2 linked regions of the Saccharophagus degradans 2-40 genome follow. The protein of the gene in region 1 interacts with the protein of each later gene in a pairwise test. Links are inferred from orthologs where the notes say so. Each region holds a gene or a part of one and is shown in the gene's direction. Other genes may lie near its edges.

Region 1 (8,041 bases):
CGGTTAAGTCGGTAGCGCTAGTTTTAACAACCAACACTTCAGCCTCAACCACTGCTTGTACACCGTGTAGTGTTAGCGTGCCACCAAGCGTTTGCGTTTGAGCATCGCCAACCGCCAATGCAGACAGTGAAGCCATATCTAGCTGAACACTGTAGTACAGAGTAGGAAGGAAAGCTGTTTCAAACAATACATTGCGGAAGCGCTCGTTGCGTATATCAATGTTCGTTTCTGCACTGTTTAAGTCTATAGCAAGCGTTGCAACGCCATCGCTATCAACTGTTGCGTTGTAGGCAGTAAACGTTTGAACTTCGGCAACGTGCTCTTTTTTAACAGTTACAAAGCTAAACACTGAATCGGCTGAGTTTAACTCCCACACAGCGCCATCAGTTGGCTCTGGGTTAGGATTGGGATTAGGGTCAACAGCTCCACTACACGCTTCACCATTTAGGTAAAACTCTGTGGGAAAGTTTTCGCTCCAACCGCTTACGGTAAAACCGAAGCTAAATTGACCGCCAGTACCAACACTGCCGTTATAGCCAGCATTGTTAACGGTAACATTCGCACCAGTTTGCGAAAGCACGCCATCCCATAGGTTGTCTATATTTTCGCTGCCGTTAAATGTCCAGCTTAACTGCCAGGCATTTAAAGCAGGGCCGTTATTTACAACGGTTACCGCTTGCTGGGCACCGGAGCCCCAGCTATTTACCGCTTCGTAGGTTACATTGCACAAATCAGCTGCAGATGCAGCGCCAGCAATTGAGAAACCTAGCGAGAGCGCTGAAATCTTGAATATTTTTTTCATGACTTATTCTCTTTAAGCTTCGTTAGGTTTAAGGCGCTTCGTAGAACAAAACAAAATCCACTGGCACCGTGGTGCTAATAACATTTAGGCTCGCGAGATTACGCAATGTCTCGATACCCGCCTCAAGCGAATAATCGGCTGCCTTTATTAATAGTGGAGATTGGTTCTGAACCATAATGCGAGTTGCCGATAAGCGCTGTACATTTAGCTGCGTATCGATAACGCCTGGCACACCGTGAAGATCCAAAGTTGCGGATACATCCACCAGCATATCTTCGCCCACGGCTAAACCTGCTACTGCGGCTAGATCTACAGGCACAGTCACGGTTGCTACAGAATAGGTTGCAGTCTCAAACAGGTAATCGCGCATACGTCCGTTGCGCACGTCTATACCTGTGTTCACACTGTTAAGATCGATAACAAGTTGTGCCTCACCCGCAGTACTAATACCGCCAGAAAGCACGTCAAAACGGTGTGTTTCAAGAACGTGAGTTTTCTTTGAGCTAACAAAGTTTAAGAAAGATGCAGTCGCATCTAATGAATAGGCCAATTCTGGCTCTGGCTCTGGCTCTGGCTCAGGTTCTGGCTCAGGTTCTGGCTCAGGTTCTGGCTCAGGTTCTGGCTCAGGCTCAGGTTCTGGCTCTGGCTCTGGCTCTGGCTCTGGCTCTGGCTCTGGCTCTGGCTCTGGCTCTGGCTCACCAGGGTTACTACAATTTACGCCGTTCAAATACACATCCGGCAACTGCCCTGAAGGAGAGTTAATATTAAACCCCACTTCTGCGGTGGCACCGGTATTTAGCTGGGCATTCCACGACAGACTATCAACAATCACACTTTGAGAGCTTTGGGTGAACATGCCATTCCAAAGGTTAGTGATTTGCTCGTTGCCAGAAAAAGTCCATGACATTTGCCACCCGTTTATGGGGGCTCCAGTGTTAGTAACTAATACTTTGTGCGTAGCCCCTGCACCCCAGTCGGACTCTACTCGATAGTCCACACTACAAGTGCTTTGTGCAAAAGCAGAAGACGACAACGTCCCCATACTTACGGCTAGCCCGGGTATCAGCACCAAGTTTATTGCTGCTCGCTTCACGGTTATTACCTCTTTGCTAGGTTTATAACAGGTGAGAAAACTGCTTCCCATCCCAATAATTAAACAAATTAACGCGGCTCGGTGTGCAAAGATTAGTTGCCAATATTTTCACATTGACAAAGTAAGTAGCAGTACCGACCTTCGTTGACACGCTTGGCGGACGCAAAGGAAACCTAAGAACACAACAGTAACAACTTAACAATCAACAAGTGCTAAATAACAACATTCAAACGACAGCAAGTAACTTCTTATGCACACGTCAGGCATGCTGAACAGTTTTTGGGTACAACTTTCCCGCGATTCAAACCTAATTACACTTATTGGACTACGTTAGTTTTTACAGTTGCCTTTCGGCGGTGGATACGGTGCGTCTTTTACAAACATGATATTTTTTGCCAGCTATTTTGCTGACTGCTTTTTTGTTAAAAACAAAAATTTTACTAATTGTTAGTACACAAAGCGTATTTTATTATTTTCGAAAAGCGGGCCCGAGAATAATTACCTACCGGTTGCTATTAACATGACGCCACTTAACCAATTTAACCAAGAACAAACTCCAGCCCGCCTCACCTTAGAATCCACTTAAAGTACCTATAGGCGTGTCCGAACTACGGCGAATTTTATCACTTAGTGTCAACCAGTTAATAGCATTGCAGGTGAAATGACAGTGAAATTTGCGAGTTAATTATCAAGTAGACTATGTCACTACGAATTTTTGAATGTCCGTCGCAAAAAGACATCAAAAGGCGTTGTAATTTTCATAGAGTTAAAATATTGTTTAAATTACATGCAAGTCCGATCTATAACATATTTCGTTTTAGAATCACGAACTTACAATGTAATAACAAAATTGCAGAAGCATTACCTTTTGCAAACAACAAAAACGAAAAAGTCACTACGGACCGTGATGCACGTCACACTTACCCAAAGTGACAAAGCCGGCACTATAAAATATTAATCTTAACAACCGCCGGCAAATGTTATATCCCGCGAATACAAGTCGGGAGTAATAAACGTATTAATCAATCATGTTTCGAGGATTACCTATGACCCAGATTATCATCCACGCTGATTAATTAACACTCGGCGCTAAAACGTACTTAATCCAAATCGTACCTGACAGCCTTATTCGGCTGCCAAAGCCTCGCTGTGCATATTCGCAACAGTTGGGTCGTGTTTTATCTCTTTTAGGCAGCTAATTACCGCCTATTGATTTGAGCACTCACGGTACATTTAGTTTGGTTTATCGAACCACCCTGAGCATGCACCACTTGCTCAGCGAAATGGCACGGCGAACGTTAAAGCGCGCGGGAATACGTAACCTAAATTTTAACCAACTAACACCACCAGCGTTCAGACTTTTGTTACTTAACACTCTGATGATTAACCCGTGATAAACGAGCGAGCAACAACGATGTATACTTCAATTCTACGCCTAACCCAAGCAACAATAGCGTGCCTGCTTTTGACATTGCTATCGCCAGCATTTGCTGCTGATGGTAACGCAGCGCAGCAACTCAGTTCCGATGAGGCATTCATCCCCTCTATCGAATTAACCGAAGAAGGTCTACTGGTTGCCAGCTGGCAAATCGCTGACGGCCACTACATGTACAAAAACAAGTTCGAATTTAAAGTTGCCTCAGGTGATTTTGTCGAACTAGGCAATGTAAGCTTCCCTGAAGGCATAACCAAAAACGACAAGTATTTTGGCACTCAAGAAGTGTATAAAAAACACGTTACTTTAGAAGTGCCTGTGGGCGCTTCTGCTCTGGGCGACTTTAGCGTTCGCGTTAAGTATCAGGGTTGTGCAGAGCAAGGCATATGCTTTGCGCCAAAACGCAAAACTTATGAATTCACAGCCAACAGCATTACGTCACTACCTACTAGCGGTAGCGCAATTGCAACAGCCGGCGAAATAAGCCAAACAGGTTTAGGCGCCTCATCTGTAGTGCAAACCGAAGAAAGCAGATTAACCACGCTGCTTAAAGAAGGCACCATTTTAACCATTATTGGCGTTTTCTTTTTAGGCGGTCTTGCACTTACCTTCACCCCTTGCGTACTGCCAATGATTCCAATTTTGTCTAGCATTATTGTTGGCCAGAAAAAAGAACTCAAAAAGACAGAAAGCTTTGCCTTATCGTTATCTTACGTAATTGGTATGGCGACTACCTACGCAACACTAGGTGTAATTTTAGGTGTGGCGGGTAACAACGTAATTGCTTACCTACAAAACCCATACGTAATAACCACTTTTGCAATTTTGTTTGTATTGCTTTCGCTTTCTATGTTTGGTTTGTACGAGCTACAACTGCCTTCAGGCATTCAAAACAAACTTAACAATTTAAACAATAAGCAACAGGGCGGCACTTATATCGGTACGCTTATTATGGGTATTCTTTCTGCCCTAATCGTATCACCTTGTGTATCTGCTCCACTTGCTGGCGCACTTGTTTACATCAGCACCACCCAAGGTGGCGCACTAATGGGCGGTACCGCACTCTTCTCTCTAGGTATGGGTATGGGTACACCGCTTCTTATAATCGGTACTGGTGGCGCTCACTTAATACCTCGTGCAGGCGGCTGGATGGACGGCGTAAAAGCTTTCTTCGGCGTAATGCTACTGGCTGTTGCCATTTGGTTCTTGGATCGCATCCTACCTTCACAAGTTACTCTTGCACTTTGGGGCGCATTACTTCTTGGCTCTGGTGTATTTATGGGCGGCTTGGATTTCAGCAGCCAGCAAGGTTGGGGACAATTCAGAAAAACCGTTGGTTTTATCTCGGTACTGTACGGCACACTAATGTGGATTGGTGCAGCTAGTGGCGCAACTAACCCATTACAACCATTACAAAACCTAGGCTCTACAACAGTGGTTGCGCAATCTGGTCAACCCTCTGTAAAAGAAAAATTTGTTAAGGTTTCTACCCTAGAAGAATTAGATGCAGAGCTAGCCATTGCTCGCGAAAACGGCCAGCCAGTGCTGTTAGACTTTTTCGCTGACTGGTGCGTATCATGCAAAATAATGGAGCATGAAGTATTCCCATCACCTTCAGTTGCCGCGCAATTAGATAACTTCTATTTAATTAAAGCCGACGTTACAGACGATTCTCTTTTACTAGAGCATTACAACCTATTCGGACCACCCAGCTTATTGTTTTTCGATAACAGTGGTAACGAAATGAGCAACTTCCATATTCGCAGTGAAATTCACGCGAAAGAACTTGCTCCACATTTAGAGTCTGTAATTCAAATTGTTCAGCAAGCACAGCCCGCAGCGGTTGAAAGCCTAGCTAAAAACTAATTGCCACTTAACTATCAAGGAATCGCAAATGAAAACATTTATTAAACAATGCACACTTGCCCTCTCCGTTGGCCTTTCCAGCGCCCTATTAAGTGCTACAGCGTTTAGCGAAGGCACTATGCAGGGCGAAGCTGCTCCTCCTATTCCAGGGCTTGAGCAATACAAAGGTAAGCCAGTGCTTATCGATTTTTGGGCTTCTTGGTGTGAGCCATGCCAAGAATCTTTCCCTTGGATGAATGAAATTAAAGCTCAGTATCCTGACCTTGAAATTATTGCTATCAATCTAGATGAAGAAAAAGCTACTGCAGAAGCGTTCTTAAAGAATAACACTGCAGACTTTAAAGTGATGTTTGACCCAGAAGGCGTGCTAGCCGAAAAATATCAAGTAGATGGCATGCCCAGCTCCTATCTTGTAGACCGAGATGGCAACATTGTTAAACATCATGTTGGTTTCTTCGCAGATAAGAAAGGCGATTACGAAAATGACATTAAAAAGGTGTTAGATAAGTAATTCGCTGGTAGCTAATTACCTTTGAAGCTGCAACACCTATAGCGCTTAGGGTTCCTAAGCGCTATACCCCAACACAGACTCTATTTTCGATTACAGATGTACTATGAAAATTACAAGAACAAGAATAATACTCATATTGTTTTTAATGCTGCCAGTTTTTACTAGTGGCTGCTCAAAAATGGGCGTTAAACCTTGGCAAAAAGGCACCATTGCTAAAGAGTCCATGCAATTAGATCACTCCCGACTTCAATCCGCATTTGACGACCATATTTACTACGCGCGCGAATCATCTACTGGTGGTAGTGGTTTGGGTGGAGGTGGCTGCGGATGCAACTAGATTCTAATTTTAAGCAACGCGACAAAAAACACAGCAAGAAAAAAGATTTAACTAAATTACTTTCAGCTGCAACATGCACCCTACTCGCAAGTACCGCTGCTACGGCAAATACAGAAAGTAGCAGCGCTGAAAAAAGCGTTGTGTTAGGCCATAAATGGTCAACTCAAGCTGCTGTTCTTTCATACTCTGAAGATGGCCGCATCAGCGTCAATCAGGGCTTGTTGAAATTAAAAGGCAAAAGCGACAAGAGCATCGTCACTTTAAAAATGGGCTACGATGTTGTATCTGGGCCATCAGAAAACGGGGCTGCCCCAAGCCCTACTGCGCAGACGTTTACCAGCCCATCGGGCGCTGAAGATTACCAAGTAAACGCAGAAGAATTACCGTGGTACGAAATTATTCGGCATCCGCGTAAAGATATATCTATAGATAAAAGCACTATTTTAAACAAGGCATACACCTTTAATATTGGTGCTCGTTATTCTACGGAGGCTACCTACGATTCGCGTAGCATCAATTTTGGTATTGTGCGCAATGCTAACAAAAAGAATACGCAGTTTTCTTTATCGGCCTCTTATGAAGATGCTGCCGTAACGCCCTATGGCGGTGTTGTTACACCACGCTCTACGGTATTAAATCGCGGCCAGTTCAGCTCGGAAGAAGAGTTTATGGCCGCCTGGCGAGCACAGCGTGCAAATGGCGCCAGCACAACCGGGTTGGTGGGCGGTATTACCAGCGAAGATAACACCACCGAAAACAAAACCGTGTGGGGCTTGGTAGCAGGGGCCACTCAGGTTGTAAATAAAGATACGCTAGTACAGTTTAATTACAGCTATGGCGAATCGAGCGGTTATCAAAATGACGCCCAAAAAATGGTGTCGATTATTGATACCGACGGTTTAGTCACCAGTAATATCTACGAAGCTAGGCCCGACCATCGCGTTAAACAAAGCGTTTACGGCAAAATCAAATACAGCACCAGCAAGTCAACAGTACTGGATGTAAACTACCGCTACTACTGGGATGACTGGGGCATTTCGTCGCATACACTGGCGGCGGGCTATCAAATAGAAATAAGCAAGCGCTTTAAAATAGAGCCGCAATTTCGAATATACAAACAGTCGGATGCGGACTTTTTTAGGCACAGTGTTTTCGAAGAAAACAGCAATCCAGACGACCTCCCCATGTACCTAAGCGCAGATTACCGCTTAGCTGCAACCACAAACTACACGCTGGGTGTAAACTTCGATTACCACTTGAAAAATAAGCATGTTGTTTCTGTGCGATTGGCTACCTACACCATAAACCCAGAAGAAGACAGCCAATACAAACGCGGCTACTTAAACACCGTAAACGTATTACCCAGTATTAATTCAACGGTGGTGGCGCTATCCTACGAGTTTTAACAATGCGGGAACTATCGCAATGGGCTCGACGGATACGCCGATTACATTTCTACGCAACCAACAAGCTTGGGTAGGCTTATTTAAGCTAATGGCTTCAGAGTGCGAAATACACATTCGCACCTCTGAAGCCAGTTTCGCGCAAAAAACCATCACCCAAGCCTATCGTGAAGCAAAACGCATAGAACAACATTTCAGCCGTTATATTACCGGCAATGCGCTCCATACCATTAATAATTCACCAAACACTCCCATTACGCTCGACACCGAATATTGCGAGCTGCTCAACTATGCGCTTACGCTTTACGATATTAGCGACGGCATGTTCGACATTAGCTGCGGGGCATTGCGCCACCTTTGGCGGTTTAACACCACTGAGCAACAACCACCCACACAAGCGCAACTAGACGCCGCACTTAGCAATATTGGTTTAAATAAAATACATTGGTCTGCGCCACAGCTTACCCTGCCCCAAGGCATGGAGCTCGACTTTGGCGGTATTGGTAAAGAGTATGCGGTAGACAAGGCTGCACAAGTTATACAGGGTTTTTTTGACGGCGAGTATCTCGTAAATTTTGGCGGCGACTGCTACTG
Region 2 (2,982 bases), 840 kb from region 1 along the record:
TTTTTAGCTATTTTTGGCTTCTCGCTGAGCTTGTTGGGCACGTTACTAGTGCGCTCGGGCTTGCTTACATCCGTTCATGCTTTTGCCAGTGATCCGTCGCGCGGGGTATTTATTGGGGCATTCTTATTTATTGTGATTCTTGCCTCGCTCATACTATTTGCTATGCGGGCGCCTCTGGTTAAATCAAAAACAGGTTTTGCGCTGCTATCGCGCGATGCGTTTTTATTGCTAAACAGTGTGGTGTTTATTGTTTCTGCTTCCATTGTATTGCTAGGCACACTTTACCCTGTAGTGTTGTTGCTACTTGGGTTGGGCGCTGTGTCGGTGGGCGAGCCATACTTTAATATCTTTTTCTCTATATTAATGAGCATTGCCGCCATAGCTACCGGTATTGGCATGGTGCTTAATTGGAAAAAGACCGAAGCTAAAAGAATGCGTGACTGGGTTAAGTCGCCCGCGTTGTATGCGCTTTGGTTGGGTACCGCATTGCCGGGCATGATAGCCGATGAATATTCTTGGGCTGCGGCGGTTTCTATTGCGCTTGGCAGCTGGGTTATTTTGTCTTGTTTGTTCGATCTAGTACGTAAAACCCGCAATGCTGCGAGTGTGTGGATTGGAATGGGCAAGCTAACGGCTACGTACTACGGCATGATTGTGGCGCATATTGGCTTTGGTATATGCCTATTGGGTGTGTGTTTAGATACCATTTACGATGATCAGCGTGATCTACGGTTAGAGCTAGGTAAGCCCGCGTTTGCTGGCCACTTAGAGTATGAGCTTGTTGATGTAAGCCGCGTAAGAGGGCCAAACTATAATGGCGAGCGAGCCGAAGTTATAGTGCGCAAAGACGGCGAGACAATAAGCATTCTGCACCCAGAAAAGCGCGCTTATTTTTCTGGTGGCAATATAATGAGTGAAGTGGCTATCGACCCTGGCTTTTTTTACGATATTTATATTGCGCTGGGGGAAAAGCTAGACAATACCTCGTGGAGTATGCGTATTCACTACAAACCGGTAGTGCGTTGGATATGGTTTGGCGCAGTGTTTATGGCGCTGGGTGGCCTTATAGCTATTACAGATAAACGCTACAAGCGCAAAAAAACTGTTGCTGTAAAAAATGCAGTGGGTGAAGACGCAAAAGCTGGCGATGCCGATGCGAAGCCCATACTTGCCACTGCCAAACAACAACCCGAGTAAGGTGCCAAATTAGAATGGAGCGTTTAAAGCTTTTTATCCCTGTTTTTGTGTTTGCTTTTTTGGCCGTGGTGCTTATGTATGCGCTTATTCGTGGCGATACCGGTCATGTGGAGTCGGCGCTGCTGGATAAACCTGTACCTGAATTTACTATGCCCTCACTGTTTGACGAAAAGCCAGCTGTGTCGGGCGAGGAAATTAAAGGTAAGCCCTACTTGCTAAACCTTTGGGGAACATGGTGTGCGCCGTGTAAGAAAGAGCATCCAGAGTTGGTGGCACTATCTAAAAAAGGCGTTCGTATTATTGGTGTTAACCATAAGGACGATAAAGAGCTCGCGTTAAAGTGGCTTGAAGAGCACCAAGACCCGTACGAAGCAGTTATCTTCGATGATACCGGTCGTTTTGGCTTAGATTTAGGTATTACGGGGCTACCAGAAACATTTTTTGTGGATGCTGACGGCGTTATTCGCTATAAGCATACCGGACCAATATCTGAATACATTTGGAACACTAAACTTGCCAGTCAATGGCAGGCGCTACAGGCGCCGGCGGCTAACTAGTTTTAGCCGCCCACAAACTTTAGGAAACTCTGAATAACCTCAATTACTTTTTGCGAGGGCAAAAACGTTCAGCCGCAAGGCGTTCTTCGCTGCTAATGGGCTTAGCTCTTAGCAAGAACGGTAACGAAGCGGTTGGGGTTACTCATAGGTTCCTTTATATCAGCATAATTTCATTTTAAGAGAGTAACTGTGAATTCAGCGCTAAAACCTGAATGGTCTGCTGTGCGTGCAATTGTCATTGCGTGGCCCTATGAAGATAGTGATTGGCAAGATAATTATGCGCAGGCAGAGCAATGTTATTGGGCCATGTTGATTGCATTTTCTACCTATAGTGACGTATGGGTGTTGCTGCATTCATCAATAAGCAAGGCGCAGTGGCTGGAAGATTTAGACAAAGAGTTCGGGCGTTCTGCAGCTAACGCGCGTCGCTGTGCGGTATCTGTTATTGATAGCATAGATTACGACGATACGTGGATTAGAGATTACGGCCCGTTAACAACCCATTCCGATTATGTTTCTTTTTGCTTTAACGGCTGGGGGGGAAAGTACCCCGCGGCGCTAGATACCTTGGTGGGTAAAAAGTTACAGCCTTGGCTTGGTGACGTAGTGCGCGAAAGCGAATACTTTTTTGAGGGCGGCGCCTTAGAAATTAACGATAGCGGTGTATTACTCGCCAATAAAGACTGCGTAATAGACACCCATAGAAACCCGGGCCTTAATCAGGCGGCGGTTGAAGCGATACTCGCAAAAGAGTTGGGCGTAAAGGCTTTCGCTTGGCTTGAGGGTATTCAGCTGACGGGTGACGATACCGATGGCCATATCGACACCATTGCTAGATACGTTGCAAACGACTCTGTGGTGTATTCTGGTCCTAATCCAAGCCACCCAGATGCGGCTGCTTTACTGGCGTTAAAGTCGCAAATTAGTGCGTTGGCTGCAGTGCACAACTGGCAATTGGCAGAGCTACCTACGCCAATTGTGTATAGTCAGGTGGAGGAAGGGCAGCTGTTGCCGGCCACTTACGCCAACTTTTTAATATGTAACGATGTGGCTTTTGTGCCCGTTTACGGGGTGAGCGAAGATCAAATTGCGGTCGACGTGCTAACGACAGCAATGCCAAACAAAACAATTGTAACGGTGCGCTGTGAAGCATTGTTAGAGCAGCATGGCAGCTTACATTGCGCCACTATGCAAATAGGTGCAATTTAATGTTATTTCAGGTAAAAAA

What was found. Proteins that work in one complex are often made in the same cells at the same time.
Region 2: the proteins of dsbD (region 1) and SDE_RS09825 interact in binary tests that used the Escherichia coli proteins (3 or more experiments, as listed by UniProt). The link is inferred for Saccharophagus degradans 2-40 from one-to-one orthologs.

What each region holds. Positions count from the first base shown.
Region 1 is NC_007912.1:1,519,344-1,527,384, reverse strand. What follows is about bases 2,918-5,778. They hold dsbD (protein-disulfide reductase DsbD), read left to right. Parts: upstream 2,918-3,360; coding sequence 3,361-5,196; downstream 5,197-5,778. Other genes in these bases: SDE_RS06205 (TlpA family protein disulfide reductase), read left to right, coding at 5,225-5,707. Outside these bases: SDE_RS21210 (DUF1592 domain-containing protein), read right to left, coding at 1-802; SDE_RS21205 (cellulose binding domain-containing protein), read right to left, coding at 831-1,895; SDE_RS06200 (DUF4266 domain-containing protein), read left to right, coding at 5,811-6,044; SDE_RS06195 (DUF3570 domain-containing protein), read left to right, coding at 6,035-7,450; SDE_RS06190 (FAD:protein FMN transferase), read left to right, coding at 7,470-8,041. UniProt on the Escherichia coli protein: Required to facilitate the formation of correct disulfide bonds in some periplasmic proteins and for the assembly of the periplasmic c-type cytochromes.
Region 2 is NC_007912.1:2,361,600-2,364,581, forward strand. It holds SDE_RS09825 (DsbE family thiol:disulfide interchange protein), read left to right. Parts: upstream 1-1,211; coding sequence 1,212-1,754; downstream 1,755-2,982. Other genes in the region: SDE_RS09820 (heme lyase CcmF/NrfE family subunit), read left to right, coding at 1-1,197; SDE_RS09830 (agmatine deiminase family protein), read left to right, coding at 1,944-2,963. UniProt on the Escherichia coli protein: Involved in disulfide bond formation. Catalyzes a late, reductive step in the assembly of periplasmic c-type cytochromes, probably the reduction of disulfide bonds of the apocytochrome c to allow covalent linkage with the heme.